DNA from 2 places in the Nonomuraea sp. NPDC050153 genome. Region 2 is predicted to be linked to the other one. Evidence: riboswitches for the same ligand, from Rfam matches in the RefSeq annotation. Region 2 holds a riboswitch; the other holds the start of a gene.
What was found. Region 2 has a riboswitch for glycine ahead of gcvP (aminomethyl-transferring glycine dehydrogenase). Riboswitches for the same ligand answer to the same signal wherever they lie in the genome.
Positions count from the first base shown of each region.

Region 1: linked by a shared signal. The riboswitch ahead of gcvT (glycine cleavage system aminomethyltransferase GcvT) and the one ahead of gcvP (aminomethyl-transferring glycine dehydrogenase) in region 2 are both predicted to bind glycine.

Region 1 covers NZ_JBITJQ010000004.1:114,433-119,532, forward strand. Annotated here, with positions in the region: gene ACIBQ1_RS12605 (3-oxoacyl-ACP reductase) at 1-617, shown strand, start outside; gene ACIBQ1_RS12610 (gamma-glutamyl-gamma-aminobutyrate hydrolase family protein) at 651-1,340, shown strand; gene ACIBQ1_RS12615 (hypothetical protein) at 1,361-2,191, opposite strand; glycine riboswitch at 2,286-2,383, shown strand; gene gcvT (glycine cleavage system aminomethyltransferase GcvT) at 2,516-3,601, shown strand; gene gcvH (glycine cleavage system protein GcvH) at 3,598-3,987, shown strand; gene ACIBQ1_RS12630 (L-serine ammonia-lyase) at 4,042-5,100, shown strand, end outside.
Region 2 covers NZ_JBITJQ010000005.1:58,952-64,051, reverse strand. Annotated here, with positions in the region: gene ACIBQ1_RS15225 (sugar phosphate nucleotidyltransferase) at 1-588, shown strand, start outside; gene ACIBQ1_RS15220 (FHA domain-containing protein) at 859-1,371, shown strand; gene ACIBQ1_RS15215 (MerR family transcriptional regulator) at 1,445-2,071, shown strand; gene ACIBQ1_RS15210 (bifunctional nuclease family protein) at 2,204-2,674, shown strand; gene ACIBQ1_RS15205 (MerR family transcriptional regulator) at 2,822-3,442, shown strand; glycine riboswitch at 3,563-3,662, shown strand; gene gcvP (aminomethyl-transferring glycine dehydrogenase) at 3,832-5,100, shown strand, end outside.

The sequences.
Region 1 (5,100 bases), on a different contig from region 2:
TCGGCGGCCTCTTCGTCAAGGCCGACGTCACCGACGAGGACGACGTCGCCAGGATGTTCCAGACCGCCTTCGACACCTACGGCAGCGTCGACATCGCCTTCAACAACGCCGGCATCTCGCCGCCCGACGACGACTCGATCCTGGAGACCGGCATCGACGCCTGGCGCCGGGTCCAGGAGGTGAACCTGACCAGCGTCTACCTCTGCTGCAAGCACGCCATCCCGTACATGCGGCGGCAGGGCAAGGGCTCGATCATCAACACCGCGTCGTTCGTGGCCGTCATGGGGTCGGCGACCTCGCAGATCTCCTACACGGCGTCCAAGGGCGGCGTGCTGGCGATGTCGCGCGAGCTGGGCGTGCAGTTCGCCCGGGAGGGCATCAGGGTGAACGCGCTGTGCCCGGGGCCGGTGAACACGCCGCTGCTGCAGGAGCTGTTCGCCAAGGACCCCGAGCGGGCGCAGCGGCGGCTGGTGCACATCCCCGTGGGGCGCTTCGCCGAGGCCTCGGAGATCGCGGCGGCGGTGGCGTTCCTGGCCAGCGACGACGCGTCGTTCATCACGGGTAGTGAGTTCCTGGTGGACGGGGGCATCTCCGGCGCCTACGTCACGCCGCTCTAGCTCTTTGGTCCGGTCTGCATCTCGGGGGTCTTCGTGCAGCGTCCCGTCATCGGCATCACCTCGTACGTGGAGCCGGCGAAGTTCACGGTCTGGGACATGACCGTGGCGCTCCTGCCGTACATGTACGTGGAGCAGGTCGTCCGGGCCGGCGGGCAGCCGATCGTGCTGCCGCCGGCCGGCGAGCCCGCCCCGGTCGTGGGCCGGCTGGACGGCCTGATCCTGGCCGGTGGCGGGGACGTCGACCCGGCCAGGTACGGGCAGGAGCCAGGGGATCAAACCGGCTATATCCGCAAATTTCGTGATGAGGCCGAGTTTGGGCTGATCGCGGCCGCCCTCGACGCCGGGCTGCCGTACCTCGGCATCTGCCGCGGCCTCCAGGTGCTCAACGTCGCCCTCGGAGGCACCCTCCACCAGCATCTTCCCGACGTCGTGGGGCACACCGGCCACTCCCCCGCGCCCGGCCGGTTCGGTCCCATGCCCGTCACGCCCGTCCCCGGCAGCCGCGTGGCCAAGGCGCTGGGCACGGAGCCCGTGGCCGTCCCCCACTACCACCATCAGGCCGTCGACCGCCTCGCGCCCGGCCTCACGATCACCGCCACCGCCGACGACGGCACGATCGAGGCGGTCGAGCTCGACTCGGCCCCGTTCGCGGTGGCCGTGCAGTGGCACCCCGAGGCGGCCGAGGACGGCGCCCTCTTCGAGGCACTCGTGGCGGCCTGCTGACCTTCCAGGCCGGGGTGTCCTCACGCCACCGGTCTGAGCACGCTGTCCAGCATCACGGCTCCGGCGCCGTGCTCGGCCTCGACGCCGCGGCGCTGCTCGTCGGTGGCCGCCCAGACCAGCACGTCCACCTGGTTGCGCAGCACGTTGGACGACGCCGAGACGAGACCGCCGCCCAGCTCGGCCTCGACCTCCCGCTGGATCTCCCGCAACTCGCCCTCGGTGCGCGCCGCGCCGCTGACGCACAGCGCGCCGCCCCACACCTCGCGGATCCACGCCTCTCGGCCGGACAGGTCGCCGGTGAACTTCAGGTTGAGCACCAGCCGCAGCGGGTCGTTGGCCTCAGGCGACTCCGCGGGCTTGCCCTCCATGTAGCTCTGGTCGATCCAGGCGCCCGCGAACTCCTCGACCGCGCCGGCCCGCGACATCGCCTGCTCCATCGCCTGCTGCGTGGCCTTGGCGGGATCGACGGGCCGCCAGCCGCCGTCCGGCGCCGGGCACGGGCTGGTGAAGTCCACCTGGCGCGCGGAGGCCGCCTTCGCGGGGGCGCCGGGCGGCTCGGTGAGCGTCAGCCGGGCGCCGTCCCAGGTGCCCACGACGCGGTACTCGCCCCACTTCACGCCGCCCTGCGACTCGTGATCCACCTTGTTCCAGTCCCAGCCGACGACGTCCGGACCGCCGCACTGCGGTGGCAGCGACTCCATGATCATCGTGCACAGCTGCGGCCCGTGGCCACCGCCTTCGAGCACCGTCAGGCTGGCCTCGTACCGGGGCGGGGCCGCCGCCTCCGATGCGCCGCAGCCCGCCAGGGCCAGGGTCGCCAGCAGGCCGAAGGCCGCCGTTCGCCGATTCATATCCCTTCGACGTCGGTGACCCCCGGAGTGGTTCATGAGTCCTCAGAACGCGACAACAACCCCATCCCGGCACTAGGCTGACGGACATCACCGGTGAAACCGTGCGGGAGAGCGCCCTGACAGCCGGTCAGGGTCCCTGAAGGAGCAAGCCCTCCCCGCAAACCTCTCAAGGCAAAGGACCGCGCGGCCTATGGTGACCTCTGGAAAGCAGGCCCACAGGGCCTCGCCGAAGGTGAAAGTCCGGCAAAACTCGGGCGAAGCTCTCAGGCATCGATGACAGAGGGGGAGGATGCTGGCATCCAATCCTGTCCAGAGGTGCGACATATGTCCCGACCTACACCGCTACGAGACGTTCACCAGAGCCTCGGCGCCACGCTCACCGACTTCGCCGGGTGGCTCATGCCCCTCCGGTACGGGAGCGAGTCCGCGGAGCACAACGCCGTTCGCCAGGCGGCCGGGCTGTTCGACCTCTCCCACATGGGCGAAATCTTCCTGACCGGGCCGCAGGCCGGGCAGGCGCTCGACTACGCGCTGGTCGGCCACCTGTCGGCGCTGGCGACCGGACGGGCCAGATACACCATGATCGTCAACCAGCAGGGTGGCGTGCTCGACGACCTCATCGTCTACCGGCTGGACGACGACGAGTTCATGGTCGTGGCAAACGCGTCAAACTACGAAAAAGTCGCAAAAGAGCTGACAGAGCGGTCGAAGGCGTACGACGTGCTGGTCGAGGACCGGTCGGACCAGTACGCGCTGATCGCCGTACAGGGGCCCCGGGCTCAGGAGATCCTCGCCACGCTCACCGACGCCGACCTCGACGGGCTCAAGTACTACGCGGGCCTGCCCGAGCTGGTCGACGGGCGGCAGGCGCTGATCGCCCGTACCGGCTACACCGGAGAGGACGGGTTCGAGCTGTTCGTCGCCAACCAGGACGCCGTGCCGCTCTGGCACGCGCTCATGGCGGCGGGCGAGCCGTACGGCCTCAAGCCCGCCGGCCTGTCCAGCCGCGACACCCTCAGACTCGAGGCCGGCATGCCGCTGTACGGCAACGAACTGAGCGCCGAACTGACCCCGTTCGACGCGGGGCTGGGCAGAGTGGTGAAATTCGACAAGCCGGGCGACTTCGTCGGCAGGTCGGCGCTCGAGGCGGTCAAGGACGACGCGCCGCGGCGCCGGCTCGTCGGCCTGGTCGCGCGGGGACGCCGGGTGCCGCGTCACGGCTACCCGGTCACCAAAGACGGCGCCGTCGTCGGCGAGGTCACCAGCGGTGCGCCCTCCCAGACCCTGGGCAAGCCCATCGCGATGGCCTACGTGGACACCGGCGTCGAGTCAGGCCTGGCCGTGGACATCCGGGGCAGCCATGAACCTATGGACCTGGTAGAGCTGCCCTTCTACAGGAGGAACAAGTGAGCAACATCCCTGACGACCTGAGCTACACCAAGGAGCACGAGTGGGTGGCCGGCCTCGACGACGGCCTCACCGTGACCATCGGCGTCACGGCCTTCGCCGCCGAGTCCCTTGGTGACGTCGTCTACGTGCAGCTCCCCGACGTCGGGTCGAACGTCGAGCCGGGCGACTCCGTCGGCGAGGTGGAGTCGACCAAGTCGGTGAACGAGATCTACACCCCCGTCGGCGGCGAGATCGTCGAGGTGAACCAGGCCGTGGTCGACGACCCGAGCCTGGTCAACAGTGACCCGTATGGAGAGGGCTGGATGTTCCGGGTGCGCGTCGAGGGCGACGCCGGGGACGTGCTCTCCGCCGAGGAGTACACGGCGTTCACCTCAGGCGATTCCTGACCTGTTTGCCGGGGCTCTGCGCGGGCCCCGGCCCCAGCATGAAAGGCGCCATCAATGGCGATCAGCGTCTTCGACCTTTTCAAAATCGGCATCGGCCCGTCGAGCTCCCACACGGGAGGCCCGATGGCGGCCGCGCACAAGTTCGCCCGCGGGCTGCACGACGACGGTCTGCTCTCCCAGGTCGCGCGGGTCGAGGCCATCCTGTACGGCTCGCTCGGCCTGACCGGCAAGGGCCACGGCAGCGACAAGGCGGTCCTGCTCGGCCTGTCCGGCGAGAAGCCCGAGCTGGTCGACGTCGACTCCATCGACGGCCGCCTGGCCGAGATGCGCGAGTCGGGCACGGTCAAGCTGTACGGGACGCACGAGATCCCCTTCGTCGTGGGCGAGCACCTCGTCTTCGAGCGCAAGATCTCGCTGCCCGAGCACCCGAACGGCATGCGCTTCACCGCGTACGACGCCGACGGCGAGAAGCTGAGGGAGAAGGTCTACTTCTCGGTCGGCGGCGGCTTCGTCGTGGACGAGAAGGCCACCGGCGCCGATCGCATCAAGCCGGACGACACGATCCTGCCCTTCCCCTTCACCACGGGCGAGGAGCTGCTCAAGCACTGCTCGAACACGGGTCTGTCGATCTCCGCGCTGATGCTGGAGAACGAGAAGGCGTTCGGCCGCACCGAGGAGGAGATCCGCTCGGGCCTGCTGCGGCTGTGGACGGTCATGTCGGAGTGCGTGCGCCGCGGCATCGCCAAGGAGGGCGTCCTGCCCGGCGGCCTCAAGGTCAAGCGCCGCGCCAACCAGCTCCACCGCCGCCTGCAGTCGGAGTCGCCAGAGAAGGACCCGTTGCAGGCCATGGACTGGGTGGCGCTGTTCGCACTGGCGGTCAACGAGGAGAACGCCGCCGGCGGCCGCATCGTCACCGCCCCCACCAACGGCGCCGCGGGCATCATCCCGGCCGTCCTGACGTACTACACCCGATTCGTCCCGCACGCGGACGAGGAGGGCGTGGTCCGCTTCCTGCTGACGGCGGGCGCGATCGGCGTGCTGTTCAAGGAGAACGCCTCGATCTCCGGCGCCGAGGTGGGCTGCCAGGGCGAGGTCGGCTCCGCCTGCTCGATG
Region 2 (5,100 bases):
CTGCTCGTCGTGCTCGACCTGGTCGCCGCCGAGCGCAGGGGCGGCCAGGTGGCCCTGCCGGTCACCACGACCAGGGTCGCCGAGCAGGTCTGCCGCTTCCACGGCGTGCAGGTGCAGTGGACCTCCACCGCGCTCGACGCCCTCACCTCGGCCGCCGCCGGCCCCGACATGATCTTCGCGGCGGACGGGCGCGGCGGTTTCGTCGTGCCGGAGTTCAGCCCCGCCATCGACGGGCTGGCCTCGTTCATGCGCCTGCTCGGGCTGGTGGCCCGCACCCGCCTGTCGCTCAGCCAGATCGACGCCAGGATCCCCGAGGTGAAGATGCTCAAGCGCACCGTCCCCACGCCGTGGGCGGCCAAGGGCGCCGTCATGCGCTCGGTCATCGAGGCGGCGGAGGCGGAGCACGAGGGCCACCGCATCGACACCACCGACGGCGTGCGGGTGGCCCACGACGACGGGAGCTGGGTGCTCGTGCTGCCCGCCGCCACCGAGCCGGTGACCGACCTGTGGGCCGAGGCGGGCGACATGGACGGCGCCCAGGCTCTGCTCGAACGGTGGGCCCGCATCGTGGAGCAGGCCGCCATGTGAACAATGGTCGCGGAGAGTGACGAAAAAGCCTTTGCACTTGACGTGCCCAGACAGTGCCGCAAGATCGTAATGTAGAAACGCGCGGCGGCATGGACCACGGGGCGGAAGCGGCGGTAACTTTGTCTGCGTCCAAACCACAGTCCAGTGCCCCGCCTTGACCTTTGCCGCTGATCAGCGTATGTTGCGGCATTCGCAAACTTGAAAAAGCGAAGCGAGGCGCGTCTTTGAGCACCGTCGCCGCGTCTTCGCGGTAGGAGGCCGAGCCGATCGATGCCGAGCGTCTACTGCACGCAGTGCGGGCACGCCAACCCCGAGGATGCCCGTTTCTGTTCCCGCTGTGGGTCACCGCTGGCCAGACCCGAGGTCTCCGGGGACACCACGTCGACGATCTCCATCGCGGGAATCGAGGCATACGAGGCTGAGGCAGGCGACATGCTCCTGGCGGAGCGGGCTCTGGTCGAGCAGCTGCCGCCCGGCACGGCGCTGCTCACGGTGACCAGAGGCCCCAACCAGGGGAGCCGTTTCCGGCTGGACAAAAACCTCACCACGACCGGGCGCCATCCCGAGAGTGACATCTTCCTCGACGACATCACGGTCTCCCGCCGCCACGTGGAGTTCTACCGCCACCCCGGCGGCCAGTTCTCCGTGCGCGACGTGGGCAGCCTCAACGGCACCTACGTCAACAGGGAGCGCATCGAGGAGGTTCCCCTGCACTCCGGAGACGAGGTGCAGATCGGCAAGTTCCGCCTCGTCTTCCTGATGCGGGCCAACGCCGGCGTATGAGCGAGCCGAGAGAGCGACTCGTGGACGCACCTTCCCGGGAGGTCGCATGACCTCCCAGGCGGCACGCTCTCACATGAGCATCGGGGAAGTGCTCGCGCTCCTTCAGGGCGAGTTCCCCGATGTGACGATCTCCAAGATCCGCTTCCTCGAGGGCGAGGGGCTGATCGAGCCGGAGCGCAGCCCGTCCGGCTACCGCAAGTTCACCCATCTGCATGTGGAGCAGCTGCGCTTCATCCTGCGCGAGCAGCGTGACCATTACCTGCCGCTGCGGGTGATCAAGGACAGGATGGCCGAGAGCTTCGGCCGCCCGCGCGCCGTCCAGGAGAAGCAGGAGATCCGGCTCAGCCGGGCCGAGCTGATCGAGGCCGCGGGGATCGACGACGAGACGCTCACCGAGCTGGAGGACTACGGCCTGCTCGCCCCGGTGGCCAGGCGCTACGACGAAGAGGCGCTCAACGTGGCCCGCAGCGTCGGCGCGCTGGCCCGCTTCGGCCTGCGCGCCCGCCACCTGCGCGCGGTCAAGGCCGCGGCCGAGCGCGAGTGCGGGCTCGTCGAGCAGGCCGTCGCGCCCATACTCAAACGACGGGCCCCCGGTGCCATCGGGGAGGCCGATGAGGTCGCCAGGGAGCTTTCCACGCTCCTGCTCGACCTGCACGCATCCCTTGTACGGTCGGGGATCCGGTCCGTCCTGGGGCGTTGAGACCCTGGCGAGCTGGGAGGCGGAGGCGCATTCCACGCCCGCTGGGTGTTACGTTGAATTGCAGTAGCCAGTCAGCAGAAGCGACCAGCAAATAGCTGTGCCGGGTGACCGGTCAGGAATACGGAGCAGCCCGTGTTGCAGATGGAGGTCGTGGGCGTTCGAGTTGAAATGCCCACAAATCAGCCGATCGTCTTGCTCAAGGAGGCACACGGGGAGCGGTTCCTTCCTATATGGATTGGCATGACCGAGGCGACGGCCATCGCCCTGGCCCAGGCGGAGGAGCCACCACCGCGGCCGCTCACGCACGACCTCTTCCGGGACGTGCTGAGCGCTCTGGGCGTCGGCCTGCGAGCGGTCAACATCGTCGCCCTGCGTGACGGCATCTTCTTCGCCGACCTGGTGTTCTCCAACGGCGTGGAGGTGAGCGCGCGGCCGTCCGACTCGATCGCGCTCGCCCTGCGCACCGGAGCGCGCATCTTCGCCAGCGAGGAGGTCGTCCAGGAGGCCGGGGTGATCATCCCGGACGACCAGGAAGACGAGGTGGAGAAGTTCAGGGAGTTCCTTGACACGATCACTCCCGAAGACTTCGGCAGGGCGGGGTAGGTATTTCGGTGCATTTACGCTTCACGACGCGCCGAGCCGGATCGTTGACTGGGCATGGTCACGGTCCTACGGTGCAAGTGAAACCCGTGGTCGCCCTTTACGAACCCCCAGATCAGGCCGCGGGATGAGAGAAAGCCGGAGGTCCGCGTGGCGGTCAGCAGCGGCGAGGGAAAGACGGCCGGCCAGGAAGATCCGGTTCGGCGCGAGAGCGCGCGGCAGCGTGCCGGGGAGCAGGGCCTGCTCTTCGACGAGCAGCCGGCGTCGCTGCCGGCGGACATCGGATACCGCGGGCCGACGGCCTGCGCGGCGGCCGGCATCACCTACAGGCAGCTCGACTACTGGGCGCGCACGGGCCTCGTGGAGCCCACGATAAGAGCGGCGCAGGGCTCGGGCTCCCAGCGGCTCTACAGCTTCCGCGACATCCTGGTGCTCAAGGTCGTCAAGCGGCTCCTCGACACAGGGGTGTCGCTCCAGCAGATCCGCACGGCCGTGCAGCATCTGCGTGACCGCGGGGTCGCCGACCTCGCGCAGATCACGCTCATGAGCGACGGCGTCAGCGTCTACGAGTGCACCTCGGCCGACGAGGTGATCGACCTGCTCCAGGGCGGTCAGGGCGTGTTCGGCATCGCGCTCGGCCGGGTCTGGCGAGAGGTCGAGGGCTCCCTCGCGGAGCTGCCGGGGGAACGAGCGGCGGTCGAGGACACCGTCCCGGCCGACCATCCCGCTGACGAACTGGCCCGCCGCCGCCGCGCGCGGGGCCTCAGCTAGCGTAGAACCCCTTCTGCCATGGGCCGCGGGATGCGGCCCATCGGGCAATCCGCGCATAACGCGCCAACGGGGAAATTCTGGTGTAACGCGGATGGTTGTAATCTAGGACAGCAAGGCTGACGACCCCGTGCGGGAGAGTCCCTGAGGCCCTCGGGTCTCGGGGCGCCGAAGGAGCAACCCTCCCCGGAATCTCTCAGGCACCCTGTACCGCTCGGGTGAGGCAACTCTGGAAAGCAGGCGCACCTGCCAGGCGCGCCTCACCGACGGTGCAAGCCCCAGTCCCGGGGTGAAGCTCTCAGGTCGCGGCGCCGCCGCACTGACAGAGGGGGAGACCCGGCACTCGCCCGCGCCACGGCGCCGGTCTCCAAAAGCCTCGGGAGGCACTGTCCATGACCGACCTGTCAGCCCCGCCGTTCTCGTCCCGGCACATCGGCCCGTCTGAGTCCGAGCAGCAGCGCATGCTCGAGGCCGTGGGCTTCGCGTCCGTGGCGGATCTGGTGGCCGTGGCCGTCCCCGAGGCCATCAGGGCCAAGGACCGGCTCAAGCTGCCCGCCGCCGTCGGCGAGGCCGAGGCCATCGCCGAGTTGCGCGCCCTGGCCGGGCGCAACCGCGTGCTCACCTCCATGATCGGCCTGGGCTACCACGACACGATCACGCCCGCCGTCATCCGCCGCAACCTGCTGGAGAACCCGGGCTGGTACACCGCCTACACCCCGTACCAGCCGGAGATCTCGCAGGGGCGCCTGGAGGCGCTGCTGAACTTCCAGACCGTCGTCTCCGACCTGACGGGCCTGCCCGTCGCGGGCGCCTCCCTCCTCGACGAGGGCACGGCCGCCGCCGAGGCGATGACCCTGGCCCGCCGCGCGGGCAGGTCCAAGAGCAGCGTGTTCGTGGTGGACGCCGACGCGCTGCCGCAGACCAAGGCCGTGCTCGCCACCAGGGCCGAGCCCCTGGGCATCACGCTGGTGGAGCACTCCCTCGACGGCGAGCTGCCCGAGTGCTTCGGCGTGCTCGTCCAGTACCCGGGCGCGTCCGGGCGGCTGCGCGATTTCCGCGCCGTGGCCGCCGCCGCGCACGAGGCGGGCGCGCTCGTCGTGGCCGCCGCCGACCTGCTGGCCCTCACCCTCGTGGCCGCGCCCGGCGAGCTGGGCGCCGACATCGCGATCGGGTCCTCGCAGCGGTTCGGGGTGCCGTTCGGGTTCGGCGGGCCGCACGCCGCCTACATGTCCGTACGCGAGGGCCTGCAGCGCCAGATCCCGGGGCGCCTGGTCGGCGTGTCGGTGGACGCCGACGGCGACCCCGCCTACCGGCTGGCCCTGCAGACCCGCGAGCAGCACATCCGCCGCGAGAAGGCCACCAGCAACATCTGCACCGCGCAGGTCCTGCTCGCCGTCATCGCGAGCATGTACGCCGTCTACCACGGCCCCGAGGGCCTGCGCCGGATCGCCCACCGGGTGCACCGGCACGCCGTGGCCCTGGCCGGCGGGCTGCGCGAGGCGGGCCTGGAGGTCGTGCACGGCGACTTCTTCGACACCGTGCTCGTCCGCGTGCCCGGCCGGGCCGCCGAGGTGGTCGCCGCCGCCGCCGAGCGGGGCGTGAACCTCTGGCGGGCCGGCGACGACCACGTGTCGATCTCCTGCGACGAGAAGACCGGCGCC